2 regions of the Serratia rhizosphaerae genome follow, and region 2 is predicted to be linked to the other one. Evidence: predicted binding sites of a transcription regulator. Region 2 holds the regulator's gene; the other holds the start of a gene.
What was found. The regulator ArgR, encoded in region 2, controls arginine synthesis, uptake and breakdown. The targets are predictions, from matches to a motif close to ANTGAATAAAAATACANT.
Positions count from the first base shown of each region.

Region 1: the regulator ArgR is predicted to act here: its motif matches at 1,658-1,675, upstream of argC (N-acetyl-gamma-glutamyl-phosphate reductase).

Region 1 covers NZ_CP041764.1:2,294,714-2,310,100, forward strand. Annotated here, with positions in the region: gene ppc (phosphoenolpyruvate carboxylase) at 1-124, opposite strand, end outside; gene argE (acetylornithine deacetylase) at 460-1,605, opposite strand; gene argC (N-acetyl-gamma-glutamyl-phosphate reductase) at 1,823-2,827, shown strand; gene argB (acetylglutamate kinase) at 2,848-3,621, shown strand; gene FO014_RS10680 (argininosuccinate synthase) at 3,649-4,863, shown strand; gene argH (argininosuccinate lyase) at 4,953-6,326, shown strand; gene FO014_RS10690 (glutathione peroxidase) at 6,516-7,247, opposite strand; gene oxyR (DNA-binding transcriptional regulator OxyR) at 7,399-8,316, shown strand; gene sthA (Si-specific NAD(P)(+) transhydrogenase) at 8,299-9,696, opposite strand; gene fabR (HTH-type transcriptional repressor FabR) at 9,913-10,545, shown strand; gene FO014_RS10710 (YijD family membrane protein) at 10,564-10,938, shown strand; gene trmA (tRNA (uridine(54)-C5)-methyltransferase TrmA) at 10,984-12,087, opposite strand; cobalamin riboswitch at 12,207-12,420, shown strand; gene btuB (TonB-dependent vitamin B12 receptor BtuB) at 12,489-14,357, shown strand; gene murI (glutamate racemase) at 14,302-15,165, shown strand.
Region 2 covers NZ_CP041764.1:1,684,918-1,700,304, reverse strand. Annotated here, with positions in the region: gene fbp (class 1 fructose-bisphosphatase) at 52-1,056, opposite strand; gene mpl (UDP-N-acetylmuramate:L-alanyl-gamma-D-glutamyl-meso-diaminopimelate ligase) at 1,225-2,589, shown strand; gene yhcN (peroxide/acid stress response protein YhcN) at 2,799-3,062, opposite strand; gene yhcN (peroxide/acid stress response protein YhcN) at 3,190-3,453, opposite strand; gene argR (transcriptional regulator ArgR) at 3,858-4,328, opposite strand; gene mdh (malate dehydrogenase) at 4,794-5,732, shown strand; gene FO014_RS07985 (helix-turn-helix domain-containing protein) at 5,797-6,057, opposite strand; gene FO014_RS07980 (DNA-binding protein) at 6,235-6,591, shown strand; gene ispB (octaprenyl diphosphate synthase) at 6,632-7,603, opposite strand; gene rplU (50S ribosomal protein L21) at 7,872-8,183, shown strand; gene rpmA (50S ribosomal protein L27) at 8,201-8,458, shown strand; gene FO014_RS07960 (DMT family transporter) at 8,580-9,551, shown strand; gene cgtA (Obg family GTPase CgtA) at 9,568-10,740, shown strand; gene pmrB (two-component system sensor histidine kinase PmrB) at 10,782-11,846, opposite strand; gene pmrA (two-component system response regulator PmrA) at 11,843-12,505, opposite strand; gene dacB (serine-type D-Ala-D-Ala carboxypeptidase) at 12,531-13,964, opposite strand; gene greA (transcription elongation factor GreA) at 14,221-14,697, shown strand; gene yhbY (ribosome assembly RNA-binding protein YhbY) at 14,812-15,105, opposite strand; gene rlmE (23S rRNA (uridine(2552)-2'-O)-methyltransferase RlmE) at 15,247-15,387, shown strand, end outside.

The DNA of each region.
Region 1 (15,387 bases), 610 kb from region 2:
AAAGTTTACGGATGGTTTCAACACGATCGAGAATATGCTCGCCCAGCGCTTCTTTAATGGTTTCGCCGAGCAATTTGCCGAGCATACTGACATTACTTCGCATTGCCGAATATTGTTCGTTCATATAACCCCTGACCCAATCTGTACGTATTTGCATACCTTTCATGTGCGGGATGTATCTGTTTTGGCTGTTGTCCCTGATGCCTGGATACCACCCCGGGTGCATTTAGGTATCTGTTGTAAGTAAATTTCACGTGTCAGGCAAAGGAAGCCTGTTTTATCGCACCACGTGTCTGTCCAATGGTTAATTGACACTATTTTCAGCAAAAAAACATCAAAATCATCGTTTTTTCTGAAATTTAATTACAGCCTGCGGCTTATCAGTCTGGCTAATTACGCACGGGCTTACGCCTTTCAGCAAGGGGCATGATAGGTCATTGCCCCTATGATTTCGTTGGTTTATTGATGGCAGAAGTGATCGACCAGCTGGCCGATCAGCGTGCGGGTTGGTTCAATAAAGGCGGTATCAATGTATTCATCCGGCTGGTGCGCCTGGTTGATGGAGCCGGGGCCCAGCACCAGCGTCGGGCACACTTCCTGGACGAACGGCGCTTCGGTGCAGTAGTTAACCACCTCAGTGCGTGAGCCCAGCAGCTGCTCGATCACTGCCACCAGATGGTGATCGGTCGGGCACTCGTAGCCGGGGATCGGCGGATGCAGTTCATCAATGCTCAGCCGGCCCGGCCAGCGTTCGCTGACCGGCGCCAGCGCGCTGTGCATCAGCTCATTAATATTCTCCAGCGTCATGCCCGGCAGCGGACGGATATCCAGATGCAGTTCACAACAGGCGCAAATACGGTTTGCCGCATCGCCGCCATGAATATGCCCGAAGTTCATCGTCGGATACGGCACGGCAAACGCCGGATTGTTATAGCGTTCCTGCAGGGTGTTACGCAGTTCCATCAGATGGCCGATCGATTCATGCATCAGATCGATGGCGTTAACACCGCGCGCCGGATCGCTCGAGTGGCCGGACTGGCCGGTGATGCGGATGGCGTTGGAGAGGTGGCCTTTATGCGCGCGCACCGGGCGTAACGACGTCGGTTCGCCGATGATGGCGAAATCCGGGCGGATGGCGGTTGAGGCGGCAAAATAGCGTGCGCCGGCCATCGTCGTTTCTTCATCCGCCGTGGCCAGGATATACAGCGGCTTGGTCAGTTTGCTGGCGTCGATATCGCGCACCGCATCCAGAATAAATGCAAAGAAACCTTTCATATCCGCCGTGCCGAGACCGTACAGCTTATTGTCATGTTCGGTCAGAGTGAACGGATCGCGCGTCCAGCGTCCTTCATCATAAGGTACGGTGTCGGTGTGGCCGGCAAGCAGCAGGCCGCCGCTGCCTTCACCGATGCTGGCCAGCAGGTTGAATTTGTTGCGGGTGTCCGGCACCGGTTGTACGTCGACGCGGAAGCCTAAATCGCTAAACCAGCCGGCCAGAAAATTGATTAACGCTTCATTACTCTGATCGAGAGCGCCATCGGTGGCGCTGATCGACGGGGTGGCGATCAGCGCCCGGTACAGCTCAATAAATGGAGGTAATTTCATCTTCACTGTTGACAGCCTTTGGTTAGGGTAGTATCAATATTCATGCATTTATTTTGAATAAAAATACAGTAAACTAAAGCGTAACGGAACCCGAGGACCGGATGTTTATAAAAACATCAACGCTCAATCACGTGGGTGAACGACGCAACAACGCGGTCGAGCCCTGTTACCGGGGTCGCAAGCGACCACTTGGCAAGTTTAGAAGGTGAAAGGCCACATGTTGAACACGCTGATCGTTGGTGCCAGCGGCTATGCCGGAGCGGAGCTCACGGCGTACCTGAATCGCCACCCACATATGAACATAACCGCTTTAGCGGTTTCAGCGCAAAGTGCAGATGCAGGAAAATTGCTTTCCGACCTGCATCCTCAGTTGAAAGGCATCGTTGATTTACCGCTGCAGCCGCTGACGGACGTGGCGCAAGCGGCGCAGGGCATCGACGTGGTGTTCCTCGCCACCGCCCATGAAGTCAGCCATGACATTGCGCCGGCGTTTCTGGACGCCGGCTGTGTGGTGTTTGATCTATCCGGCGCCTTCCGGGTGCAGGATGCGGCGTTTTATCAGCAGTATTACGGGTTTGAGCATCAGCATGCCGGCTGGCTGGAGCAGGTGGTGTACGGGCTGGCCGAGTGGCAGAGCGAAAAAATCAAAACGGCGCAGCTGATCGCGGTGCCGGGCTGCTACCCGACCGCCGCTCAGCTGGCGCTAAAACCGCTGATCGACGGCCAGTTGCTGAACCTGACGCAGTGGCCGGTGATTAACGCCACCAGCGGCGTCAGCGGCGCCGGACGCAAGGCCAGCGTCACCACCAGCTTTTGCGAAGTGAGCCTGCAGCCGTATGGCATTTTCACCCACCGGCATCAGCCGGAAATCGCCGCGCATCTCGGCGCACCGGTGATCTTCACCCCGCATTTGGGCAACTTCCCGCGCGGCATTCTGGAAACCATCACCTGTCGGCTGCAGCCCGGCGTGAGCGCTGAGGATATCGCCGCCGCCTATCATGCCGCCTATGACGACAAGCCGCTGGTGCGGCTGTACGAACAGGGCGTGCCAGCGCTGAAGGCGGTGGTGGGGCTGCCGTTCTGCGATATCGGCTTTGCCGTGCAGGGTGAGCACCTGATCGTCGTAGCGGTGGAAGATAACCTGTTAAAAGGCGCGGCCGCTCAGGCGGTGCAGTGCCTGAATATTCGCTTTGGGTTCCCTGAAACCCAATCATTACTTTAAGTCCGCGTGAGTAAATAACGATGAATCCGTTAATTATCAAGTTAGGTGGCGTGTTATTAGACAGTGAAGAAGCGCTGGAGCGTCTGTTTACCGCGCTGGACAGCTATCGCGCCCAGTATCAGCGTCCGCTGGTGATCGTGCACGGCGGCGGCTGCGTGGTGGATGAGCTGATGAAGCAGCTGTCTTTGCCGGTGGTGAAGAAAAACGGCCTGCGGGTCACGCCCGCTGAACAGATCGACATTATTACCGGCGCGCTGGCGGGCACGGCCAATAAAACCCTGCTGGCCTGGGCGGTTAAGCACCAAATCAACGCGGTCGGCCTGAGCCTGGCGGACGGCAACAGCGTTGCGGTTACGCAGCTCGATCCGGAGCTGGGCCACGTGGGCAACGCGCAGCCGGGGTCGCCGGCACTGCTGCAAACCCTGCTGGGCGCGGGTTATCTGCCGGTTGTCAGCTCCATCGGCATTACCGCCGGCGGCGAGCTGATGAATGTCAATGCCGACCAGGCCGCGACGGCGCTGGCCGCCACGCTGGGCGCCGACCTGATCCTGCTGTCGGACGTCAGCGGCATTCTGGACGGCAAGGGCCAGCGCATTGCCGAAATGACGGCGCAAAAAGCGGAGCAGCTTATCGAACAGGGCATCATCACCGATGGTATGGTGGTGAAGGTTAACGCGGCGTTGGACGCTGCCCGCACCCTTGGCCGCCCGGTCGATATCGCCAGCTGGCGCAATGCGGAAAAATTACCGGCGCTGTTCAACGGTGAATCAATCGGCACCCGGATTCTTGCTTAACTTCAGATTTGAAATAGGAATAAGACAATGCAAAACCAAAATATCAAAAAAATCGTGCTGGCTTACTCCGGCGGCCTGGATACTTCTGCCATCATTCCGTGGCTGAAAGAGAACTACGGCGGCTGTGAAGTGGTGGCGTTTGTGGCGGATATCGGCCAGGATCGCAGCGATCTGGAAGGGGTGGAGAAAAAGGCGCTGCAGTCCGGCGCCTCCGAGTGTCACGTGGTCGACCTGCGTGAAGAGTTCATCCGTGATTATGTCTATCCGGTGCTGCAGACCGGCGCATTGTATGAAGGCACCTACCTGCTCGGCACCTCCATGGCGCGTCCGATTATCGCCAAGGCGCAGGTTGAGCTGGCGCTGAAGGTTGGCGCCGACGCGCTGTGCCACGGCGCAACCGGTAAAGGCAACGATCAGGTGCGTTTCGAAACCACCTACACGGCGCTGGCGCCGCAGCTGAAAGTGGTGGCGCCTTGGCGTGAGTGGAACCTGCGTTCCCGTGAAGCGCTGCTGGACTACCTGAAAGAGCGTAATATTCCGACTACCGCGTCGCTGGAAAAAATCTACAGCCGTGATGAAAACGCCTGGCATATTTCCACCGAAGGCGGCGTGCTGGAAAGCCCGTGGAATGCGCCTAACAAAGATTGCTGGGTATGGACCGTCGATCCGCTGGAAGCGCCGGATCGGCCGGAGCAGGTCACCATCCGCGTAGAAAAAGGCCGGGTGGTGGCGGTGAACGGTGAAACACTGACGCCGTACCAGTGCCTGGAAAAACTGAACGAACTGGGCGCCAAGCACGGCGTGGGGCGGATCGATATCGTCGAGAACCGTCTGGTCGGCATCAAATCCCGCGGCTGCTATGAAACACCGGGAGGCACCATCATGGTTGCGGCGCTGCGCGGCGTCGAGCAGCTGGTGCTGGATCGCGACAGCTTCAAATGGCGCGAGCAGTTAGGGCTGGAAATGTCCTACGTGGTTTATGACGGCCGCTGGTTCGCACCGCTGCGTCGTTCGATCCAGGCTTCTGCCGAAGCGCTGGCGGAAGAGGTGAACGGTGAAGTGGTGCTGCAGCTGTATAAAGGCCAGGTGACGGCGGTTCAGAAAAAATCGGCCAACAGCCTGTATTCAGAAGAGTTCGCCACCTTTGGCGAAGACGAAGTTTACGACCACAGCCATGCCGGCGGCTTTATCCGCCTGTTCTCTCTGTCTTCACGTATCCGTGCGTTGAACGAACAGAAGTAAGGTCAGCGGTTGTGAGTTTGTCGGGGCGCAGCAGCATGCTGCGCCCCTGATGTTCTGAGCGAATGCATAAAAAAATTCAGGAGCAGATTATGGCACTTTGGGGCGGGCGGTTCAGTCAGGCGGCGGATCAGCGGTTCAAACACTTAAACGACTCACTGCGTTTCGATTACCGTCTGGCGGAGCAGGATATTGTCGGCTCTGTCGCCTGGTCGAAAGCGCTGGCGACCGTCAATGTACTGACGGCGCAGGAGCAGCAGCAGCTGGAACAGGCGTTGAACGCCTTGTTGACGGAAGTTCAGGCCGATCCGCTGGCGATCGTGCAGAGCGATGCGGAAGATATCCACAGTTGGGTGGAGCAAAAGCTGATTGAGAAAGTCGGCGATCTGGGTAAAAAGCTGCACACCGGGCGGAGCCGTAACGATCAGGTGGCGACCGATCTGAAGCTATGGTGCAAACAGCAGGTCGGCGATCTGCTGACGGCGATCGTCCAGCTGCAGCAGGCGCTGGTGGAAACTGCCGAAGCCAACCAGGATGCGGTGATGCCGGGGTATACCCACCTGCAGCGCGCACAGCCGGTGACATTCGCTCACTGGTGCCTGGCGTATGTAGAAATGCTGGCCCGTGACGAGAGCCGCCTGCAGGATACGCTGAAACGGCTGGATGTCAGCCCGCTTGGCTGCGGCGCACTGGCGGGGACCGCCTATCCTATCGATCGCGAACAGCTGGCCGGCTGGCTGGGTTTTGCTTCCGCCACCCGCAACAGCCTGGACAGCGTTTCCGACCGTGACCACGTGCTGGAACTGCTGTCCAACGCTTCAATCAGCATGGTGCACCTGTCGCGCTTTGCCGAAGACCTGATCTTCTTTAACAGCGGCGAAGCGGACTTTATTGAGCTTTCCGACCGTGTGACGTCCGGTTCGTCGCTGATGCCGCAGAAGAAAAACCCGGACGCGCTGGAGCTGATCCGCGGTAAATGCGGCCGTGTGCAGGGCGCATTGACCGGCATGATGATGACGTTAAAAGGCCTGCCGTTGGCGTATAACAAAGACATGCAGGAAGACAAAGAAGGGCTGTTCGACGCGCTCGACACCTGGATGGACTGCCTGCAGATGGCGGCGCTGGTGCTGGACGGTATTCAGGTGAAACGTCCGCGCTGTCAGGAAGCGGCGGAGCAGGGCTATGCCAATGCCACCGAACTGGCGGATTACCTGGTTGCCAAAGGCGTGCCTTTCCGTGAGGCGCACCATATCGTCGGTGAGGCGGTGGTCGAGGCCATTCGTCAGGGCAAGGCGCTGGAAGCGTTGCCGCTGGCCGATTTGCAGCAGTTCAGCAGCGTGATTGGCGATGACGTCTATCCGGTGCTGTCGCTGCAGTCCTGCCTTGATAAACGCGCGGCGAAAGGCGGCGTATCGCCGCAGCAGGTCGCCAGCGCCATTGCCGCCGCCAAGCAACGGCTGGCATAACGCTCAGGGCCAGTGAACAACGTAAAGGCGCGGCATGATGCTGCGCCTTTTGCGTTTTTCAGCCGGCGAGCCGGGCGCACAGGTAGCGATTCAGGCTGACGCAAATGCGTCCAGGCCCCGCAGAATAAAAAAGGCGGGCCACTTTACCGGCCCGCCCAATGTTTACCTGGGTTTGTTATTAATCGTTAATCAGACTGACAGGAATTTTTCCAGATCGTCGCTGCCGCCGATATGACGGCCGCCGATAAATACCTGCGGCACGGTGGCGCGGCCGCTGACGGCGCGCAGGCTGACGGTGGTCGCGTCCTGGCCCAGAACGATCTCTTCATACTGCATGCCGCGCTCTTGCAGCATCTGTTTGGCTTTGGCGCAGAACGGACAGCCCGGCTTGGTGAACACGGTGATGGACTCCTGCACTTTGAACTCCGGCGCCAGGTATTTCAGCATGGTGTCGGCGTCAGACACTTCAAACGGGTCGCCCGGTTTGTTGGGTTCCACGAACATTTTTTCGACCACGCCGTTGCGCACCAGCATGGAGTAGCGCCATGAACGCGGGCCGAAGCCGAGCTCGGCTTTCTCAACCAGCATATTCATGCCTTTGGTGAATTCGCCGTTGCCGTCCGGCACGAAGGTAATATTTTCGGCGTGCTGGTCCGCCTTCCAGGCGTTCATCACGAAGGTGTCGTTGACGGAAACGCACAGGATGCTGTCGACACCGTGCTGCTTAAACACGCTGAACAGCTCGTTATAGCGTGGCAGATGGCTGGAAGAGCAGGTCGGGGTAAAGGCGCCCGGCAGGGAAAACACGACCACGGTCTTGTCTTTAAACAGATCGCTGGTGGTGACGTCGACCCATTGGTCGCCTTGGCGGGTGTGGAACGTAACCTGAGGGACTTTTTTGCCTTCTTGGCTGGTAAACATAGAGTAACCCCTTCATAAGATAAAATAATTTTTCTTTGCTGACGTAATGTCGCTTCGTTGATGAACATTATTCACGTCGGGGCTTGATAGTTCTAATCACTCATTGCTATCTTATCTATCGCCACGGTCTATCGTGGCATGGAGGGAAACAATGAATATTCGTGATTTAGAGTACCTGGTCGCCTTGGCCGAGCACCGCCACTTCCGGCGCGCTGCCGATTCATGCCATGTCAGCCAGCCCACGCTTAGCGGCCAGATCCGCAAACTGGAAGATGAACTGGGCGTGATGCTGCTGGAACGCACCAGCCGCAAAGTGCTGTTTACTCAGGCGGGTTTGCTGCTGGTGGAACAGGCGCGAACCGTACTGCGTGAAGTCAAGGTGTTAAAGGAAATGGCCAGCCAGCAGGGGGAAACCATGTCCGGGCCGCTGCATATCGGTCTGATCCCGACGGTGGGGCCTTACCTGCTGCCGCAGATTATCCCGACGCTGCATAAGTCCTTCCCGAAGCTGGAAATGTATCTGCACGAAGCACAAACTCAGCAGTTGTTGGCCCAGCTCGACAGCGGCAAGCTGGACTGCGCGATTCTGGCGTTGGTCAAAGAGACCGAGGCCTTTATTGAAGTGCCGCTGTTTGACGAACCGATGAAGCTGGCGGTCTATTCCGATCATCCGTGGGCGCAGCGTGATCGCGTCGCGATGCCGGATCTGTCAGGGGAAAAGTTGCTGATGCTGGAAGACGGCCACTGCCTGCGCGATCAGGCGATGGGCTTCTGCTTCCAGGCCGGTGCGGATGAGGATACCCATTTCCGCGCCACCAGTCTGGAGACGTTGCGCAATATGGTGGCCGCCGGCAGCGGGATTACGCTGCTGCCTTCACTGGCGGTGCCGCCGGAACGCGAGCGTGACGGCGTGTGCTATCTGGATTGCTATAAACCGGAGCCGAAACGCACCATTGCGCTGGTGTATCGCCCCGGCTCCCCGCTGCGCAGTCGTTATGAACAGCTGGCCGAGGCGATTCGCGAGCATATGCAAGGTTACATCGGCTCGACGTTAAAACAGGCGGTTTAAGCCGTTGAGCGCCGCCACCCGGTAGGCTTCGGCCATGGTCGGATAGTTGAAGGTAGTATTAACGAAATACTCGATGCTATTACCTCCATTTTTCTGTTCCATGATCGCCTGACCGATGTGAATGATCTCGGCGGCGCGCTCGCCAAAGCAGTGGATCCCCAGGATCTCCAGCGTATCGCGGTGGAACAGGATCTTCAGGCTGCCGACGTTCATGCCGGCAATCTGCGCCCGCGCCAGGTGTTTGAACTGGGCGCGGCCCACTTCATACGGCACTTTCATCGCCGTCAGTTCCTGCTCGGTTTTGCCGACGGAGCTGATTTCCGGAATGGTGTAAATCCCGGTCGGGATATCGTCGACCAGATGCCCGCCCACTTCACCGCTGGAGATCGCCTGCGCGGCGATGCGCCCCTGATCGTAAGCGGCAGAAGCCAGGCTCGGATAGCCGATGACGTCGCCCACGGCATAGATATGCGGCACCGCGGTTTGGTACATGCTGTTGACTTTCAGCAGCCCGCGGCTGTCTGAATCCAGGCCGACATTCTCCAGCCCCAGCGAGTCGGTGTTACCGGTACGGCCGTTGGCGTACAGCAGGCAGTCCGCTTTCACTTTCTTGCCGGACTTCAGGTGTACGATAACCCCGTCATCCACCCCTTCGATTTTCTCGTACTCTTCGTTATGGCGGATCACTACGCCGTTGTTCCAGAAGTGGTAGGAGAGTGAATCCGACATTTCCTGATCGAGGAACGCCAGCAGACGATCGCGGGTGTTGATCAGATCGACCTTGACGTTCAGGCCGCGGAAGATCGAGGCGTACTCGCAGCCAATCACCCCGGCGCCATAAATAATGACGTGGCGCGGTTCGTGGTTCAGCTCAAGGATGGAATCGCTGTCGTAAATGCGCGAGTGGTTAAAGTCGACGCCGGCCGGATGATAAGGGCGTGAGCCGCAGGCGATGACGATATGCGTCGCGCTGACCGTGTCCTGCGTGCCGTCCGGGTAAGTGACGCTGACGGTATTAGCGTCGATAAAGTGGGCGTCGCCGGCAAACAGTTTGCACTGGTTGCGCTCATAGAACCCCTGGCGCATACGCGTTTGCTGATTGATAACGTTGTCGGCGTGGCGGAGGATGTCAGGGAAAGTGGCGCTGAGCGTACGGGAATTATTGTAGAGCGGGTTTTGGTTGAATTCGATAATGCGGCTGACGGCGTGGCGGAGGGCTTTCGAGGGGATGGTGCCCCAGTGGGTACAACCACCGCCGACGTTATTGAACCGCTCAATCACGGCCACACGGGCGCCTTGTTTCACCAATCCCATAGCGGCACCTTCGCCGCCAGGGCCCGAGCCAATAATAATGGCGTCAAATTGATAGTGCTGTTGCATGTAGGAGGGACCTATTCTTATACAAAATTACAACGGTATCTTAACATCATAGCGCTGCACACCCAATCACCATTAGGCTTTTTGAGGCAAAGTGCGACAGAGAGCGACTATCATCGCCGCTGGGCGCGTTTGTATAAATGCTGTTGCAATAAAATTTGCTATATTGCCACCCTTACGGCGTTAGACTGAGAGAATGGAAGTTATCTGGATATGCATATGGGCGTCAGAGCACAACAGAAAGAACGGACGCGTCGTTCCCTGATTGAGGCGGCTTTTAGCCAACTCAGCGCCGAACGCAGTTTCGCCAGCCTGAGCCTGCGGGAAGTTTCCCGCGAGGCAGGGATTGCGCCGACCTCGTTTTATCGTCATTTCCGCGATGTGGATGAGCTGGGGCTGACGATGGTCGATGAAAGCGGCCTGATGCTGCGCCAGCTGATGCGGCAGGCGCGTCAGCGCATCGCCAAGGGCGGCAGCGTGATCCGCACGTCGGTGTCCACCTTTATGGAATTTATCGGCAATAACCCTAATGCGTTTCGCCTGTTGCTGCGTGAACGTTCCGGCACCTCTGCGGCATTTCGCGCCGCGGTGGCGCGTGAAATCCAGCATTTTATTGCCGAACTGGCGGATTACCTCGAACTGGAAAACCATATGCCGCGCAGCTTTACCGAAGCGCAGGCCGAGGCGATGGTGACCATCGTGTTCAGCGCCGGCGCCGAAGCGCTGGATATTGATATTGAGCAGCGCTGCCAGCTGGAAGAGCGGCTGGTGCTGCAACTACGCATGATCTCTAAAGGCGCTTACTACTGGTATCGCCGCGAGCAAGAAAAAACGTCTGTGTCCCACGTATAAAAAAGAAGGTGAAAAGTAATGGAAAAACCAGGCCGTGAGAATGGCACCTTACTGCTGGCATTGGTTGCCGGCCTTTCTGTTAATGGTTCTTTTGCCGCACTGTTTAGTTCGGTCGTGCCGTTTTCGGTCTTCCCGCTGATTGCTTTGGTGCTGGCGGTGTACTGCCTGCATCAGCGTTATCTTAACCATGCGATGCCGGACGGTATGCCAAAGCTGGCGGCGGGCTGCTTTTTACTGGGGCTGCTGCTGTATAGCGCCATTGTGCGCGCGGAATATCCGCAGATCGGCTCCAACTTCCTGCCGTCGATTCTGTGCGTAGCGCTGGTGTTGTGGCTGGGCGTGAAGTTGAAGGCGCGCAAAGCGCTTAACGTTGAGAACGGCCCGCAGTCATAAGCGTGGCTGATGTCGGGCGCCGCTGAGCGCCCGACAATATAACGATCAGGCGCGTTTTTCCAACAGTACGCCGCACTCCATGTGGTGGGTATACGGGAACTGATCGAACAGCGCCAGACGTGTAACCTGATGCGTTTCCTGTAGGGTCGCCAGATTGGCGCACAGCGTTTCCGGATTGCAGGAAATATACAGAATGCGCGGGTAGGCCTGCACCATCTTCACCGTCTCGTCATCCAGCCCGCTGCGCGGCGGATCGACGAAAATCGTCTCGCAGTTATAGTCACTTAATTCAATGCCCTGCAGACGGTTGAAGCTGCGCACGCCGTTCATTGCCTGAGTAAACTCTTCCGCCGACATCCGAATGATCTGCACGTTATCGATCTGATTGGCGGCGATATTGTATTGCGCCGCCGCAACCGAAGGCTTGGCGATCTCGGTGGCCAGTACGCGCTCGAAGTTGCGCGCCAGCGCCAGCGAGAAATTGCCGTTCCCGCAGTACAGCTCCAGCAGATCGCCTTTGGCGCCGGCGGTCACGTCCAGCGCCCACTCCAGCATTTGCACATTCATCGCCGCGTTGGGCTGGGTAAAGCTGTTTTCCACCTGGCGGTAGATCATGTCGCGGCCGGCGACCGGCAGCACTTCATCGACATAATCCTGATCCAGCATCATCTTCATTTTTGACGCACGGCCGATCAGGTGCAGGTCGAAGCCTTGCGCGCGCAGCGCGTCACGCAGTTGCTCCGCATGCTGCCGCCACTCTTCGTCCAGTTTGCGGTGATACAGCAGTGAGGCGATGATTTTGCCGCTTTGGGTGGAGAGATAATCAATCTGGAACAGCTTACGCCGCAGGATGGGTTCCGGTTTGATGGCGGCGATCAGCGCTTGCATCAGGCGGTTAATCAGCTCGCTGGCGGCCGGGAAACGATCGATGCGGATGCGCTGCTTGGTCTGCTGATCGAACATGATGTGGTACATCTCGTCTTCATCATGCCAGATGCGAAACTCGGCGCGCATGCGGTAGTGCTGGACTGGCGAGCGGTACACTTCCGGTTTGGGCGCCCCGAACGGCGACATCATGGTTTTCAGGCGGCTGGTTTTTTCCGCCAGCTGCTCGTCGTAGCGTTCAATCGGCAAATTCTCGGGGGTCATGGTCTTCTCGTCAGTCAAATTGGATCAGCGGGGATTGTAGGGAATTGGGCTGTGAAGTCCAGTTTTGTCCGCTGTCATGTTGTTGCCCAGATTGGCAGTCTAGACATCCATTTACATTGATCGTAGCATTGCCGTCCGGCCTCAAGCAGCGAGTTAAAAGGGAATCCGGTGAGAATCCGGAGCTGGCGCGCAGCGGTATGGGGAAGTCACGGCGATAGCGTATTCACGCAGACACTGTCCATCTGCAGGACGGGAAGTCATCGCCCGGTGTCGGCGGTTTTCTGCCACCGGCAAATCCCAAGCCCGAAGACCTGCCGGTATTACGTCGCAACTACCCTGAACGGCGCGAATCTCGGTCAGGGATCTGCGGCATCCGCCAATTAAGTTTGGATGCTTTTCTCATGATAACGATAAAAAATACGCTGCTGGCGGTGGCTTCCTCCGTCACGGCTTTTTCCGTCTGGGCGCAAGACAACGCGGCAATCAATAACAACGGCGAGAATCTGGTGGTGTCGGCCAACCGCTTCCCGCAACCTGTTTCTTCCGTATTGGCGCCGACCTCGGTGGTCACCCGCAATGATATCGATCGCTGGCAGGCCAAAAGCCTGACCGACGTGATGCGTCGTCTGCCGGGGGTAGATATCGCGCAGAACGGCGGTATGGGGCAGAACAGTTCACTGTTTATCCGCGGCACCAACTCCAGCCATGTACTGCTGCTGATCGACGGTATTCGCCTGAACCAGGCCGGCGTCAGCGGTTCTTCCGATCTGAGCCAAATTCCTCTCTCGTTGGTGCAGAAGGTGGAATATATTCGTGGCCCGCGTTCGGCGGTGTACGGTTCCGACGCTATCGGCGGCGTGGTCAACATTATCACCACCCGCGAAAAGAACGGCACCACGCTGTCTGCCGGCGTTGGCAGCAACGGCTATCAGGCCTATGACGCTGCGACTCAGCAGCCACTGGGGGAGAATACCGTCGCCACCCTGGCCGGCAACTATACCTATACCAAAGGGTATGACGTTGTCGCCTACGGCAGTACCGGCCTGCAAAGCCAACAGGACCGCGATGGCTTTATGAGCAAGTCGCTGTATGGCTCGGTTCAGCACCAGTTTAACGAACGGCTCAGCGGCTTCTTCCGTGGCTATGGTTATGACAACCGCACGGCGTATGACGGCTATTATTCCCCCGGCGCGGCGCTGGTGGACACGCGTAAATTGTACAGCCAGACCTGGGACAGCGGTGTGCGCTATCAGCAGGGTATTTACGCCACCCAACTGGTAGGCAGTTACAGCCACAGCAAAGATTACAACTACGATCCGCGTCTTGGGCAATATGCAAGTTCAGCGCGGCTGGATGATGTTGAGCAATACAATCTGCAGTGGGGAAATACATGGCAGGTGGGGCAGGGTACGCTGAGCGCCGGCGCTGACTGGCAGAATCAAAAAATCAAACCGAACACCGCCTCGGTGACGGAAGAAAAAAGCCAGCGTAATACCGGACTGTACCTGACCGGCCAGCAGCTGCTTGGCCCGGTAACGCTGGAAGCGGCGGTACGCGGCGACGACAACAGCGAGTTTGGCTGGCATGGTACCTGGCAGACCAGTGCAGCGTGGGAGTTTGTGGAAGGCTACCGGTTTATCGCCTCTTACGGCACCGCATTTAAAGCGCCGAATATGGGGCAGCTGTACAGCGACTTTTATGGCAACGGCTCCCTGAAGCCGGAAGAGAGTAAACAGTGGGAAGGCGGCTTTGAAGGGGTGAGCGGGCCGGTGAGCTGGCATGTATCTGCTTACCGTAATGACGTTGATAACCTGATTGACAGCGATCCGGTGACTTACCGTTATTACAACATCGGCAAGGCGAGAATTAAGGGCGTTGAGGCTACCGCATCGTTTGATACCGGTCCGTTAACCCATCAGTTGGGTTACGACTATGTGGATGCGCGCAATGCCAAAACCAATGAGTTGCTGCCGCGTCGTGCCAAACAGCAGGTAAAGTATGAGCTGGACTGGCAGATATACGATTTGGACTGGGCGGTGACCTATCATTACCTGGGACAACGTTACGATAAAGACTACAGCGGTTACCCGGCGCGCAGCGTGAAGCTCGGCGGCGTCAGCCTGTGGGATCTCGCGGTGTCGTATCCGGTCACATCACATCTGACAGTTCGTGGTAGAATTGCCAACCTGTTTGATAAAGATTATGAGACGGCATATGGCTACGCTACTCCAGGGAGAGAGTACTACCTCACCGGAAGCTATACCTTCTAATTCCACCGCTGCGCCGCGCCCGACGGTGCTGGTATTTGATTCCGGCGTCGGCGGGTTGTCGGTGTATCAGGAGGTTCGGCAGCTGTTGCCGGATCTCCACTATATATACGCTTTCGATAATGTGGCCTTTCCTTATGGTGAGAAGTCCGAGGAATTTATCGTTGAACGCGTGCTGGAGATTGTCGGCGCAATACAGCAGCGACACCCTCTGGCTATTGTGATTATTGCCTGTAACACCGCCAGTACCGTTTCCTTACCCGCTTTACGTGAACGCTTCGAGTTTCCGGTGGTGGGCGTTGTTCCCGCTATCAAGCCCGCCGCCCGTTTGACGGTTAATGGCAGCGTCGGGCTGCTGGCAACGCGCGGCACCGTGCAGCGCGCCTATACCCGTGAATTGATCGCCCGCTTTGCCACCGACTGCCAAATTGAGTTGCTGGGCTCGTCCGAGTTGGTAGAGCTGGCGGAGGCGAAACTGCATGGCGAAGAGGTGCCGCTGCCGGCGCTGAAGAAAATTCTGCAGCCTTGGCTGAGCATGCGCGAACCGCCGGACACGGTGGTGTTGGGTTGCACCCACTTCCCGCTATTAGCGGACGAACTGATGCAGGTGCTGCCGGAAGGGACGCGGCTGGTGGATTCCGGTGCGGCGATTGCCCGTCGTACCGCCTGGTTGATCTCAACGCAGGAAAATTTGGTATCGACGCAGGATGACAATCTTGCCTACTGTCTGGCGCTAAATGAAGATACTGATGCTTTATTGCCCGTTTTACAGGGTTACGGCCTCAAATCGCTGAAAAAACTGCCGCTTTAACGCCATTTTGATTAAATGTTCAACGGTTGAAAAGTTTTTTGAAATTAGGGGTTGCGGCGTTCTGAGAACTCCCTATAATGCGCCTCCACTGACCGGGAACAACGACTGACAAGCCGCCGGGTCAGCGAGAAGAAAGCGAAATAAACGCTTGACTCTCCGGGCGAAAAGCGTAGTATACGCAGCCCGCGCCGATGAGAATTATCTCCGGCGATGCTCTTTAAC
Region 2 (15,387 bases):
ACGGCGCAGCGTGCTGCGCCGCGGGGCCTGACGGTCCCGGCGTCGAAGGCGTTACTCGTCCGGATAGTCGGCGATAAAGCGTTCGGCGTCTTCTACCATCGATTTGGTGCCGACGAAGAATGGCGCGCGCTGGTGCAGTTTCTGCGGCGTGATATCCAGGATACGGGTTTTACCGTCGCTGGCTTTACCACCGGCCTGTTCGGCCAGAAACGCCATCGGGTTGCATTCATACAGCAGACGCAGCTTGCCTTGCGGGTGGCTGGCGGTGCTTGGGTAAATATAAATGCCGCCTTTCAGCAGGTTGCGGTGGAAGTCGGCAACCAGAGAACCGATATAGCGTGAGGTATAAGGGCGCTGCGTTGCTTCGTCCTGTTCCTGACAGTATTTGATGTATTTCTTCACGCCGAGAGGGAACTTGATGTAGTTGCCTTCGTTGATGGAATACATGTTGCCGGATTCCGGGAAGCGCACTTTCTCATGGGAGAGGCAGAACACGCCCAGCGAAGGATCGTAGGTAAAGGCATGGACGCCATAACCGGTGGTGTACACCAGCATGGTGGAAGAGCCGTAAACCACGTAACCGGCCGCGACCTGGGCGCTGCCCGGCTGCAGGAAGTCTTCTTCGGTCACCGGCGTGCCGATAGGGGTGATACGGCGATAGATGGAGAAGATCGTCCCGACGGAGACGTTAACATCGATGTTGGACGAGCCGTCCAACGGATCCATCAGCACTACATACTTGCCGTTTTCAGCACGGTCGCCGTCAAAGATGACGATCTCGTCTTCTTCTTCAGAAGCGATGCCCGCCACTTCGCCGCGCGCTTTCAGCGCTGCTTTCAGCTTTTCGTTCGCGTACAGGTCCAGTTTCATCTGAACTTCGCCCTGTACGTTGGAAACGCCGCTGGCGCCCAAAATATCCACCAGACCCGCTTTGTTGATGTCGCGGTGGATGATTTTTGCGCCCAGTTTGATGGCCGACAGCAGTGCGGTCAATTCGCCGGTGGCGTGAGAGAAGTCGTGTTGTTTCTCGACGATAAATTCGCCTAACGTTTTCATGACACAATCCCTGAATCTACGGATGGATAGCAGTTTTTAACAAACCGCCAACGTTTGTGCCAGCAGTGTAGCCCAAAGCGTCGCGCTATTCATAGGCAAATCCATTTCTTCTGGACGATTCTGAGCGTTAGAATAAGCGCACATTCGACGTACTCAAATGAGAAACCTATGCGCATTCACATTCTTGGCATCTGTGGCACCTTTATGGGCGGACTGGCGGTACTGGCCCGCTCGCTTGGACATGAGGTCACGGGGTCTGACGCTAACGTCTATCCACCGATGAGCACGCTGTTGGAAAAACAGGGGATCGCGCTGATCCAGGGGTACGATCCGGCACAGCTGGATCCCGCGCCGGATCTGGTGATCATCGGCAACGCCATGACGCGCGGCAACCCGTGCGTTGAGGCGGTGCTGGAGCAGAGTATTCCCTATGTATCCGGCCCGCAGTGGCTGCACGACTATGTGCTGCGCGATCGTTGGGTGCTGGCGGTGGCCGGCACCCACGGTAAAACCACCACCGCCGGTATGGCGGCCTGGATCCTGGAAGCCTGTGGTTATCAGCCCGGCTTTGTGATCGGCGGCGTACCCGGCAACTTTGACGTTTCCGCGCGCCTGGGCGGCAGCCCGTTCTTTGTGATTGAGGCCGATGAGTACGACAGCGCCTTCTTCGACAAGCGTTCCAAGTTTGTGCATTACAGCCCGCGTACGTTGGTCATGAACAATCTGGAGTTTGACCACGCGGATATTTTCGACGACCTGAAGGCCATCCAGAAACAGTTCCACCATCTGGTGCGCATCGTGCCGGGCCAGGGCAAAATTATTCTGCCGGACAATGACGCCAACCTGAAACAGGTGATGGCAATGGGCTGCTGGAGTGAGCAGGAACTGGCGGGCGAAGAGGGAACCTGGCGCGCCGAGAAGCTGACCACCGACGCCAGCCATTACGCCGTCTGGCTGAACGGCGAGAAAGTGGGCGAGGTCAACTGGTCGCTGGTGGGGGAACACAATATGCACAATGGCCTGATGGCGATTGCGGCGACCCGCCATGTCGGCGTCGCGCCGGCCGATGCCTGCCGTGCGCTGGGCGACTTTATCAATGCCCGCCGCCGTCTGGAACTGCGCGGCGAAGCCAACGGTGTGACGGTCTATGATGATTTTGCCCACCACCCGACGGCGATTCTGGCCACCCTGGCGGCGCTGCGAGGCAAGGTTGGTGGTACCGCGCGTATTCTGGCGGTGCTGGAACCGCGCTCCAACACCATGAAGATGGGCATCAGTAAAAACGATCTGGCTCCTGCCCTTGGCCGCGCCGATGAAGTGTTCCTGTATCAGCCGAATCATAATCCGTGGCAGGTGGCGGAAGTGGCGGAGGCCTGCGTACAGCCGGCCCACTGGAGCGCCGACGTGGATGCACTGGTGGAGATGGTGGTGAAAACCGCCCAGCCGGGCGATCACGTTCTGGTGATGAGTAACGGCGGTTTCGGCGGTATTCACGATAAACTGCTGGCGGCGCTGGCGCAGCGGACAAAGTAAACCTACAGGTCGATGCCGGCGTTATATGCTGATGATAAAAAGCCGCTTTGCGGCTTTTTTCTTGCCCATAAAAAAGCCCCCGCGAGCGGGGGCAATGGGGTTTCGTCGGATAGGACGACGAGGGGTTCTTCAGAGAATTCGCGTTAACGTCAGAACTCGGCAGTGGCATTGACGAGGATAATCAGCTCAGTCAACACGTCCCTGAATGGTTATTTATAGATTTCGGCCGTGGCGTGCCAGTTGCCGTTCTCACGGGCTTCAATAATGCGGTAGGCTTTGGCGCCCTGTTGGTCGGCCTTATCGGACAGCGCCTGGCGAACGTCTGACGGTGAACCGGCGACGCCGCTGGCGGTCACGGTGCCGACAGACTGCAGGGTGCTGGCCTGTTCATTGCTCACCAGCGTGGCGGCTGAAGCGCCAAAAGAGACGGCTGACAGCAGCGCCATCGCTGCAATCGAAAATTTCATGTTCATGATGGTAGTCCTTGATGCTAATCGGTAACGGCCTGGAAGGACGGGTTGTTTTTTTATTCTTGAAGACCGTTATGGGTATAGCGTTGCCAGAGATTTATTCGTCCGTTATCGGAGCGTTCTTGAGTACTTATTTGTAGATTTCTGCCGTGGCGTGGAAGTTGCCTTCATTACGCGCTTCAATCACGCGAAAAGCGGTGGCGCCTTTGGCATCGGCTTTATCAGACAGCGCCTGACGGATATCGGAAGGCGCTGCGGCAACGCCGCTGACGGTAATGGTGCCTGCCGGCTGCAGTTTTGCTGCCTGCTCCGTGTTAACGGATTGTGCTGCAAAAGCACCGAACGAAAGCATAGACAGCACGCCAAGAGTCACAACAGTAGTTTTAACTTTCATGATTTGACCTCGTAGAATTCTTTTATCAGTTCCTGTGAACTGTGATTCATGTCACGGAAATGAGTATACAGCTAGTAACCCGAAAAATTAATAGTTTGCTAACAGTTCCCTATGAAACTTTATCATTATGCTTACCATTTCTTATAACCCACAGGAATAAAAAGTGATTATAAAATGGTCTTTTGATGTTAATTTTCTGTAATATCAAGCAAGTGAGTGACTTTGTCGAAAAGTGCGGAATCGGTCATCTGTGGAAAAATGCAGTGATGAAATGTGGCGAATGATGACGTTGCCGGAGCGATCGTCGTTATTGGCGTGACAGCGAAAAAGTATGCAATAGCCGGGGAGGTTAGGAGGCATGCGTAATACGCGGCCGCAGACCGCGTATTACCGGGAAGTGATAATTACAGTTCCTGTTCGAACAGCGCCAGAATGGCTTCATACAGCTGGCGGGCGGTGAAGGCGCTGGCCGGCGTAACGAAGATGGTGTCATCACCGGCGATGGTGCCGAGGATGCCTTCTGATTTGCCCAGAGAGTCGAGCAGGCGGGCGATCAGCTGTGCTGCGCCAGGGCTGGTGTGGATGACCACCACGGCATCGTTGTGGTCAACGTCGAGCACCAGATTCTTCAGCGGGCTGGTGGTGGTGGGCACCCCCAGTTCGGCGGGAAGGCAGTACACCATCTCCATTTTGGCATTACGCGTGCGTACCGCGCCGAACTTGGTCAGCATGCGTGATACTTTGGATTGGTTAATGTTTTCGAAGCCTTCTTCTTGCAGCGCCAAAACGATCTCGCCTTGCGAACTGAATTTTTCTTCCTTCAATAACGCCTTGAACGCTTTGATCAGATCTTCCTGCTTTGCGGGATTACGCATTTTGCACCGTGGAATGTTGCCAATAGATGTCATTATTATGCATATAGATGAATTTTTATGCAATAAAACCAGGGGGTCGACCAGCAAAAAACGGCCGGAACGACGGGGAAAGGGCGTTATTTTAGCAAAATACGAGTGTCATGAATATGCCCTTTCTCACAGGATTCATCGGCGGAGAATGGTGAATAAAATGTTATTAAAATGATGTTGTTCTGATGTTGCGTAAGGGTGTAATGTAACGGCCGGTTAACTTGCGCGTGAATAACTTCGCACAATTTTCGATTACTGTGCGCTATGCCCTTCATGCACCAGTTATTTAATCTAAAATGTCCGCGATCACGGTTATTTTATTGCGTCAGTTCTCAATCCAATGCTTAAGTGATTGTTTTTAAGGCGCGATAACATAAGTTCCGTAACCCAGAATTCACGGCGCTTTTATATTTAAGATAATACAAGGAGTATAGGATGAAAGTTGCAGTTCTCGGCGCAGCTGGCGGTATTGGCCAGGCCCTTGCCCTTTTACTCAAGACCCAGCTACCTGCAGGTTCTGAACTCTCCCTCTACGACATTGCCCCCGTTACGCCAGGCGTTGCCGTTGACTTAAGCCACATCCCGACCGCCGTTACCATCAAAGGCTTCGGCGGCGAAGACGCCACGCCGGCGCTGCAGGGCGCCGATGTGGTGCTGATTTCCGCTGGCGTAGCACGCAAGCCGGGCATGGATCGTTCCGATCTGTTCAACGTTAACGCCGGCATCGTGCGTAACCTGATTGAACAAGTGGCGAAAACCTGCCCGAAAGCATGCATCGGTATTATCACCAACCCGGTGAACACCACCGTCGCCATTGCGGCGGAAGTGTTGAAGAAAGCGGGCGTGTACGACAAAAACAAACTGTTCGGCGTGACTTCGCTGGATATTATCCGTTCCAACACCTTCGTGGCTGAGCTGAAAGGCAAAAAGCCGGAAGAGCTGAACGTGCCGGTCATCGGCGGCCACTCTGGCGTAACCATTCTGCCTCTGCTGTCTCAGATTCCGGGCGTGAGCTTTACCGATCAGGAAGTGGCCGACCTGACCAAGCGTATTCAGAACGCGGGTACTGAAGTGGTTGAAGCCAAAGCCGGCGGCGGATCGGCTACGCTGTCCATGGGCCAGGCGGCGGCACGCTTTGGTCTGTCTCTGGTGCGTGCGCTGCAGGGTGAGCAGGGCATTGTCGAATGCGCCTATGTGGAAGGCGATGGCAAATACGCCCGCTTCTTCGCACAGCCGCTGCTGCTGGGTAAAAACGGCGTTGAAGAACGTAAAGACATCGGTACGCTAAGCGCCTTTGAGCAAAAAGCGCTGAGCGATATGCTGGACGTTCTGCATAAAGATATCGAGCTGGGCGAGACGTTTATCAACAACTGATTGACCCCACCGCGTGATACAAAGGCCGCCGGCGTGTTCCCGGCGGTTTTTTTATGCCCTGACGTCAGGATTTTATCCGACTCTTGCGGTCCAGCAAACGCCGGGTTTCGGGATCAAAATAGCGACTTGGCCAGATCTCCGAAGGGTGAACGTTCAGCGCCTCGGCGATCAGCCACTCGCCTTTCGGCCAGGGGCGGGACAGGGCGTTCGCCAGGGTTGAGGAACTGAGTCCGGCGCTGCGCGATACTGCTGCCAGTGTCGTACCCTTCTTACGTAGTGCTGCAATGACATCGGCAGGATGCCAATCTTCACTCCTTGAATTCATGTTGATCTTCCTTTTTTGATTAGCCAAAGTGACGTTAGTGGTATAACTAACGCGTTCGTATTAATCGTTTGTACAACACGAATCGGTTATACGGAAACAAGAATACCATTATTTTTCTAAAAACAACCTTTGTTTTCCAAAAATAATGGTGATGCATAATCTTCAGAGACGATGGCTATGAAAAGTGAGTGGTTTTCTGCCAAGGAATTGACTGGCATTGCGGGGTTGCCTTCCTCGCCACAGGGAATTAACCAGATGGCGCGTCGGGAAAAATGGGTGAGTCAGCGTCGGAAAGGCATACAGGGCAAAGCGGTGGAATACCATATCGACAGCCTGCCGCCAGGTGTGCGCAATGCTTTGATGTTGAAGGAGGACTCTGCAGGCTATACTGCTGAAAGACAGGATCCGCTGGCGGTATGGAACGCCTATTTTCACCATATGTCGGACGACGAAAGGGAGCGGATACTGGCGTTTTTGCTGCGTGAGGGCATTGGCGGACTGCTGGCGCTTATCGCCGAAGGTCGTCAACGATAAGCGCCGGTAAAGCGCCCGGAAAAGATTAAGAAATAATTTCTTAAAATTCGCGCTGCACTGCCAGGTGCGCCAGTCCTTCCAGCGCGGTGCGGTATTCTGACGGCGGCAGCGCTTCCAGCGCGCTGATGGCTTTGTCGGCTTCCTCTTCCGCGCGTTGGCGGGTGTAGACCAGCGAGCCGCACTGTTCCATCGCCGCCAGCACCGGTTCCAGCAGATGACGGCCGTTGCCTTGTTCAATGGCGCCGCGAATCATTGCCGTCTGCTCCGGGCTGCCGTTATGCATGGCGTGCAGCAACGGCAGCGTAGGTTTGCCTTCATTCAGGTCATCGCCGGTGTTTTTGCCCAGCGTGCTGCCGTCGGCGCTGTAATCCAGCAGATCGTCAATCAGTTGGAAAGCGGTGCCGAGATAGCGGCCATAATCCTGCAGCGCCTGCTCCTGCTCCGGCGTGGCGCCGGACAAGATGGCGGAAGATTGCGCTGCCGCTTCAAACAGACGCGCCGTCTTGCTGTAGATCACCCGCATATAGCTCTCTTCACTGATATCCGGATCGTTGACGTTCATTAACTGCAGCACTTCACCTTCGGCGATCACGTTGACCGCTTCCGACATCAGCGCCAGCACGCGCAATGATTCCAGACTGGTCATCATCTGGAAGGCGCGGGTATAAATGAAGTCGCCGACCAGCACGCTGGCGGCGTTGCCGAACGCGGCGTTGGCGGTCGCCTTGCCGCGGCGCATATCGGATTCATCAACCACATCGTCATGCAGCAGGGTCGCGGTGTGGATAAACTCAATCAGCGCGGCGATGGTAATGTGCTTGTCACCCTCCGACTGCAGCGCCCGGGCAGCCAGGACGGCGATCATCGGCCGGATGCGTTTACCGCCACCGCTGATAATGTAATAGCCAAGCTGATTGATGAGCGTGACTTCGGAATTCAACTGTTCGAGAATTGTTGCATTCACTGCCGCCATATCTTGCGCGGTTAACTCAATAATTTGATCTAGGTTCATTGTATTGTTTTCAGCTGTGTTTCTCTTCACCGCGATGAGAACGCTGCTCACATCGGTACATGGCGGTAACTGTGCCTATGATTGTACTTGAAAAACGGCTTAGATAAACGCCACGAAAGAAACTGTGCTTTTTTTCTTCTTTTTTCTACTTCAGTCGAGATTCTGCTCTTGTCATGTGCTGTATTTTTGCGTAGAATTCGCGCCCTATTGTGAATATTTATAGCGCGCTCTGTACTAATCATCGAGCACGCGGAAAGCGGAGTTTTATATGTACGCGGTTTTCCAAAGTGGTGGTAAACAACACCGAGTAAGCGAAGGTCAGACCGTTCGCTTGGAAAAGCTGGACATCGCAACTGGTGAAGCGGTTGAGTTTGACCAGATTCTGATGATCGCTAATGGCGAAGATATCAAAATCGGCGTTCCTTTCGTCGATGGCGGCAAGATCAAAGCTGAAGTCGTTGCACACGGTCGTGGCGAGAAAATTAAAATCGTTAAGTTTCGTCGTCGTAAACACCACCGTAAGCAGCAGGGCCACCGTCAGTGGTTCACTGACGTTAAAATCACCGGCATCAGCGCTTAAGTTAGGAGAGCGGATTAATGGCACACAAAAAGGCTGGCGGCTCGACTCGTAACGGTCGCGATTCAGAAGCTAAACGTCTGGGCGTAAAACGCTTTGGCGGCGAAGCAGTACTGGCAGGCAGCATCATCGTTCGTCAACGTGGCACCAAGTTCCACGCGGGCACCAACGTAGGCTGTGGCAAAGACCACACTCTGTTTGCTTTGAAAGACGGTAAAGTCAAATTCGAAGTTAAAGGCCCGAGCAATCGTAAATTCATCAGCATCGAAGCTGAATAATTTTTCGAGCCTTAATAAATAGATGTAAGCCCTGCAATTCGTTGCGGGGCTTTTTACATTTATAGCCAACCTATTTTAAACCTTGGCTATTCAGGAATGACAGCGCGCAGGCAGATGACGCATGGAAACAAAACAGCAGGTCGGGGTCGGTATTTCTCTGGCGTTAACCACGGCGGTTTGCTGGGGTGCGTTGCCGATAGCCATGAAAGAAGTCCTACAGGTGATGACGCCGTTTACCATCGTCTGGTATCGCTTTACCATTGCGGCGATCGGGTTGGGCATTATTCTGACGCTGCGCGGCCGTTTGCCGCCGGTGAAAATTTTTCGCCAGCCGCGTTGGCTGTTGCTGTTGGCGATCGCCACCGCCGGGCTGCTGGGGAACTTTGTGTTTTTCAGCTCCTCGCTGCAGTACCTTAGCCCGACGGCTTCACAGGTTATCGGCCAGCTATCGCCGGTAGGCATGATGTTCGCCAGCGTGCTTATCCTGAAAGAGCGGATGCGCATTACCCAGGTGATTGGCGCGTTGATGCTGATTTGCGGGCTGATGCTGTTTTTCAACATCAGCCTGGTTGAGATTTTTACCCGCCTGACGGATTACACCCTGGGGGTGCTGTTGGGCGTCTGTGCCGCGACGGTGTGGGTCACCTACGGCCTGGCACAAAAGGTCTTGCTACGCCGGCTGGCGTCGCCGCAGATCCTGGTAATGTTGTACACTTTATGTGCAGTTGCATTATTCCCCTTGGCGCAGCCGGGGATGATTTTTCAGCTGAGCGGCTGGCAACTGGCCTGCCTGCTGTTTTGTGGTGCGAATACGCTGATTGGCTATGGCGCGCTGGCAGAGGCGATGGCGCGTTGGCAGGCGGCGCAGGTGAGCGCGTTAGTAACGCTGACGCCGCTGTTTACCCTGTTGTTTTCAGATTTATTGGCGTTGGCATGGCCGCAGATGTTTGCCGCCCCGACGTTGAATGTCGTCGGTTACGTGGGTGCTTTTGTGGTGGTTGCGGGCGCAATGTTTTCCGCAATTGGTCACCGGTGGTGGCCGCGACGGGCAGAAAACCTCCTGGTTGCTCCTATCAAGCAGCCCGGTGAATGATTTACGGAGACGGAAAATGAAGTTTGTAGATGAAGCAGCGATATTGGTCGTTGCAGGTGACGGTGGTAATGGTTGCGTCAGCTTCCGTCGCGAAAAATATATCCCGAACGGCGGCCCGGATGGCGGCGACGGCGGCGACGGCGGCGATGTCTACCTGCTGGCGGACGAAAACCTGAACACGCTGATCGATTATCGCTTTGAGAAGTCCTTCCGTGCGGAACGCGGTCAGAACGGCCAGAGCCGTGACTGTACCGGCAAACGCGGTAAAGACATCGTGATCAAAGTGCCGGTCGGCACCCGGGTGAAAGATCAGGGCACCGGCGAGATCCTCGGCGATATGACGCGCCATCAGCAGCGCCTGATGGTAGCGAAGGGCGGCTGGCACGGCCTGGGCAACACCCGCTTCAAATCCTCGGTCAACCGTGCCCCGCGCCAGAAAACCAACGGTACGCCGGGTGAAGCGCGCGATGTCCTGCTGGAGCTGATGCTGCTGGCGGATGTCGGCATGCTCGGCCTGCCGAACGCGGGCAAATCCACCTTTATCCGCGCGGTATCTGCCGCCAAGCCGAAAGTGGCGGACTACCCGTTCACCACGCTGGTGCCAAGTCTGGGCGTGGTGCGTATGGACAGCGAACAGAGCTTCGTGGTGGCGGATATTCCAGGGCTGATTGAAGGTGCCTCGGAAGGCGCCGGCCTGGGCATTCGTTTCCTGAAGCACCTGGAGCGTTGCCGCGTGCTGCTGCACCTGGTGGATATCGATCCGATTGACCAGACCGATCCGGTAGAAAACGCCCGTGTGATTATCAACGAGCTGAATCAGTACAGTGAAAATCTGGCGCATAAGCCGCGCTGGCTGGTGTTCAACAAAGTTGACCTGCTGGGTGAAGAAGCCTCTGCTGAACGCGCCAAGGCGATTGTTGACGCGCTGGGGTGGGAAGATAAGTACTACATGATCTCTGCGGCCAGCCATCTTGGCGTCAAAGAGCTGTGCTGGGATGTGATGAACTTCATCAACAGCCAGCCGAAAGCGATGGCTCTCGAAGAGAGCGCACCGGAAAAGGTCGAGTTTATGTGGGACGATTACCACCGTAAACAGCTGGCGGAAGTAGAAGCCGAAGCCGACGACGACTGGGATGATGACTGGGATGAAGATGACGACGAAGGCGTCGAAATCATTTACCAGAAATAATCATCGCTACAGCTATCAGGCCCCGCACTGCGGGGCCTTTTTTATGGCTTCAGCGGGTTGGCGGGCAGCCAGCAGCGTGCGTTAAGACCGCTGGCGTCCTGGCGGTTTTCCAGCGTCAGGCGGCCCTGGTGCAGTTGGATGATGCGGATGACGATATTCAGCCCCAGCCCGCTGCCGCCATAGCGCTGGTCCATTCTTCTGAAAGCTTGGGTCAACTCTCCGGCCATCTCTTGCTTAATGCCCGGTCCCTCATCGATCACCTGCAGCCGGTGGCCGCCGTTTTGCACATCAAGGCTGATGAGAATAGCGCTGCCCGGCGGGCCGTAGCGGTGGGCATTTTCCACCAGATTACGCAGCAGCAGGCGAAGTAATACCGGATCGCCATGGGTGACGGCCTCCGTCGGGAGTTGCCACACCAGCCGTTGATTGCGCCGTTGTGCCAGTTCTTCCAGCTCCTCGCGCAGCGGTGTGATGACATCCGCGATCCAGTCGAAACGTTGATAGTGGCCGCCGGCAAACTTCTGTCCGGCGCGCGACAGCATCAACAATTGTTCGACGGTATGCATCAGTTGGTCGATGCGCGCGATCAGCGGGGTGCTTGCCCGCACGCCCTGCTGTTCCATCAACTCCAGATGCAAACGAATGCCGGCCAGCGGCGTACGCAGCTCGTGAGCCGCGTCGGCGGTAAACAGCCGCTCCTGCTGAATGGTGTTATTGAGCCGCGAAAACAGCTGATTGAGCGCGGTGGTGACCGCCATCACTTCCCGGCTGTCGTTATTGACCGGCAGCGGTGACAGGTTGTCGGCGGAACGCTTTTCCAGCCGGTTCTGCAGCTGATTAAGCGGGCGGATGATCCAGCTGATGGCCCAGAACGAGGCGATCAGCGTGACAATCATCATAATCAGCGACGGCGCCAGCAATGAAGCGATCGCCTCGGCGATTTCACCGTCGACCTTTTCGGTGCGCACCTGAGCCGACAGGGTTTCATCGACCAGAAAACCGATCTGTTCCCGGCTTTCATGCCATAGCCACAGCGCGCTGATCAACTGGGTGACCAGCAGAATAAGCGCCAACATCAGCAACAGGCGGCGCCGCATGCTGATCATGGCAACGGCTCCAGACGGTAGCCGATGCCGCGTACCGTGCGGATGCGATCCTTGCCCAGCTTGCGGCGCAGGTTATGGACGTGCACTTCGAGGGTGTTGGAGCCGAGATCGTCATTCCAGGCGTATAAATCCTGTTGCAGCAGTTCACGGTTTACCGTCTGGCCGGCGCGCATAATCAGCCGCGACAGAATGGCAAACTCTTTTGGCGTGACGTCGATAGGCTGCTGTTGCAGGTAAACCTGCTGGCTGGAGAGATTGAGCGTGAGATCGTCCTGTTGTAGCAGGTTGTCGCTGTGGCCCTGATAACGACGGATGAGCGCCCTGACGCGCGCCAGCAGCTCAACCAGCGCAAAGGGCTTAACCAGGTAGTCATCGGCACCGGCGTCCAGCCCGTCGACGCGGTCTTCCAGCGCGTCGCGGGCGGTGAGAATCAACACCGGCAGGTCTATCTGCCGGCGGCGCCACTGTCGCAACAGCGCGCCGCCATCAACGTCGGGCAGGCCGAGATCGAGAATAACCATGCTGTACTGGCTGGTGTCGATCAGCGTATTGGCCTGCGCCGCCGACAGGGCGCAGTCGCAGGCGTAACCCTCGGCGGCCATCGCCATGGCCAGCCCCTGTTGTAACAGCTCATCGTCTTCGACAATCAATAGCTTCACGTCGGGGCTCCCGGTAACTGGTTACTCAGTTATTCTGATAGATATCCCGATACAGCCGGCTTTCGAAACGCACCAGCGGGATCCGGCGCTGACGCTGATCTTCCGGCGGTACGGCGTAACCTGACAGATACTGCACAAACGCCATACGCTGACCGCTGGCGGTGGTGATAAAGCCTGCCAGATTATAGACGCCCTGTAGCGCGCCGGTTTTCGCCGAGACTTTACCGTCCACGCCGGCCTCATGCAGGCCGCCACGGTAACGCAGCGTGCCGTCATAGCCGGCCAGCGGCAGCATGGAGATAAAGTCCAGCTCGTTGTCATGCTGAGCGATATATTGCAGCGCCTGCATCATGGTTGCCGGCGCCAGCAGGTTATGGCGCGACAGGCCGGAGCCGTCCACCACGATGCTGTTACCCAGATCGACCCCGGCTTTCTGACGCAGCACCTGACGGACTGCATCAGCGCCTGCGCGCCAGGTGCCCGGCACGCCAAAGCGCTCGTGGCCGATGGTGCGAAATACGGTATCGGCGATCATATTGTCGGACTTTTTCAGCATCACTTTCAGCAGATCGTGCAGCGGTGCCGACTGGGTGCGGGCAATCACCGTGCCGCTCATGCCCGGCTGTGTCTGGCGCTTCAGGTGGCCGTCAATCTGGATGCCGGCCTGGGTCAGCTCATCTTTCAGAATAGCGCCGGCATAGCTGGCCCCGTCCTGAATGGCGAACGCCAGCGGCAGCGGTTCGCTGCGCTGCGTCAGGCACCCGGTCAGGGTAAAGCGGTTCAGCTCGCCCGGCACCACGTCCAGCTCGCAATATTGGGCATCCGGCGAGCCTTTGGCCAGCGTGCGCACCTGGCTGAACATATTGACCGGGTAATAGGAGGCGACGCGGATAAAGGCGATATCGCCCGGTTTGGCCGCGCCGTAGAGCGACACCGAGAAGCAGTTGCGATCGACAATCGCCGCCGCCGGCGGGGCGCTGAAGCACTGCGTCATATCGTTCCACGGCCAGCCGGGCGCCTTGTCGTGGCTGGCGAAGACCGAAGTATCGACCAGCACGTCGCCGCTAATCTGCTTTACGCCCTGTTTCTTCAGTTCGGCGACCATATTGCGCAGGTTTTGGCGCTTAAAGGTCGGATCGCCGCCGAAACGGGCGATCAGATTGCCGCGCAGTACGCCATCGTCAATCTTGCCCTGGCTTTCCAGCGTGGTGGTAAAGCGATAGTCTGGGCCGAGCTGTAACAGGGCCGCCAGCGCGGTCAGCACCTTCTGGGTGCTGGCGGGCAACGCCATCTGCTGCGCGTGGTAATCAATCGTCGGCGTGCTGGCGCCGATTTTTTGAACCATCAGGGCAAGGTTGGCTCCATCAGGCAAATATTGTGTGTAATCTTCAACCGGGGCGGCATTTACATTCAAAACAAATGCGCACGCCAATGCACTGACAATTCGTGAAAAACGCATAATCTCTGGCTAACTGCTGGGTAACGTGCCGTCATACTACGGCGCATTCAGGGAAAAAGTAAACGATGACCCTTAAGGAACTCTACGCTAAAATGCGTATCAAAATGCAAAATCGATCCTGACTTGGAAGAATTTTCCGAGTTAGGGCTCTTTTGTTTGTCGCCTGGAGGCGGCTGGCGATAGCCATCCGTGTTTTCATACGAATACGTCAGGATGACGGCTATTTGAACAGGAAAGATTTAGAGGTAGTGAAATTATGCAACAGATTCCGATGACCCTGTTTGGCGCTGAAAAATTGCGCGAAGAACTGGAATATTTGAAAAGCGTTCGCCGTCCGAAAATCATTGCGGACATCGCGGAAGCGCGTGAACACGGCGACCTGAAAGAAAATGCGGAGTACCACGCGGCGCGTGAGCAGCAGGGGTTCTGTGAAGGACGTATTCAGGAAATTGAAGCCAAGCTGTCGAACGCGCAGGTGATCGACGTCACCAAAATGCCGAACAATGGCCGGGTGATTTTCGGCGCGACGGTATCGGTGCTGAACCTGGATACCGAGGATGAAGTGACCTACCGCATCGTGGGTGACGATGAGGCCGATTTCAAGAAAAATCTGATTTCGGTAAATTCCCCGATGGCGCGTGGTTTAATCGGTAAAGAACAAGATGACGTCGTGGTGATTAAAACGCCGGGCGGCGATGTGGAATACGAAATCCTGAAGGTTGAATACCTCTGATTGACGGCGTTTGTTCATAAGTTAATCAGGTTTTTGTAAAGAAAGGAAAAAGGCCGCGTGGCGGCCTTTTATCAGGTGCAGGTGCATGGCACCTTTTCGTTAAAGTGACGACACTTAACGCGGTAGACTGATCTTGCGCTCTTCGGAAGGGCGGTAAAGAATAAGAGTATTACCGATAATTTGTACGTTGCAGGCATTTGTTTCACGCACGATAGCGTCAGCGATCAAGGCTTTGGTTTCGCGATCTTCCGTTGCGATTTTCACTTTGATCAGCTCATGATGCGTCAGCGCCTGCTCAATTTCAGCCAGCACCCCTTCGGTGAGACCGTTATTGCCCAGCATGACGACCGGTTTTAACGGATGCGCCAGGCCTTTCAGGTGCTGTTTTTGTTTATTATTCAGATTCATTGTCTTTTTTGCTTAAGTTGGGATTGAAAACGGTACATTCTACCGCCATCTCATGGGTATCACCAAATCGGTCTTGCACCGTGATGGCAATATGAGCAGCGAACTTGGCATAAGTCTCTTTTTAGGATAGTTGGAAACTCGATGACAGGTAAAAAGCGTTCGGCCAGTTCTAGCCGCTGGCTTCAGGAACACTTTAGCGACAAATATGTGCAGCAGGCGCAGAAAAAAGGGCTGCGCTCGCGTGCCTGGTTTAAACTGGATGAAATACAGCAGAGCGACAAG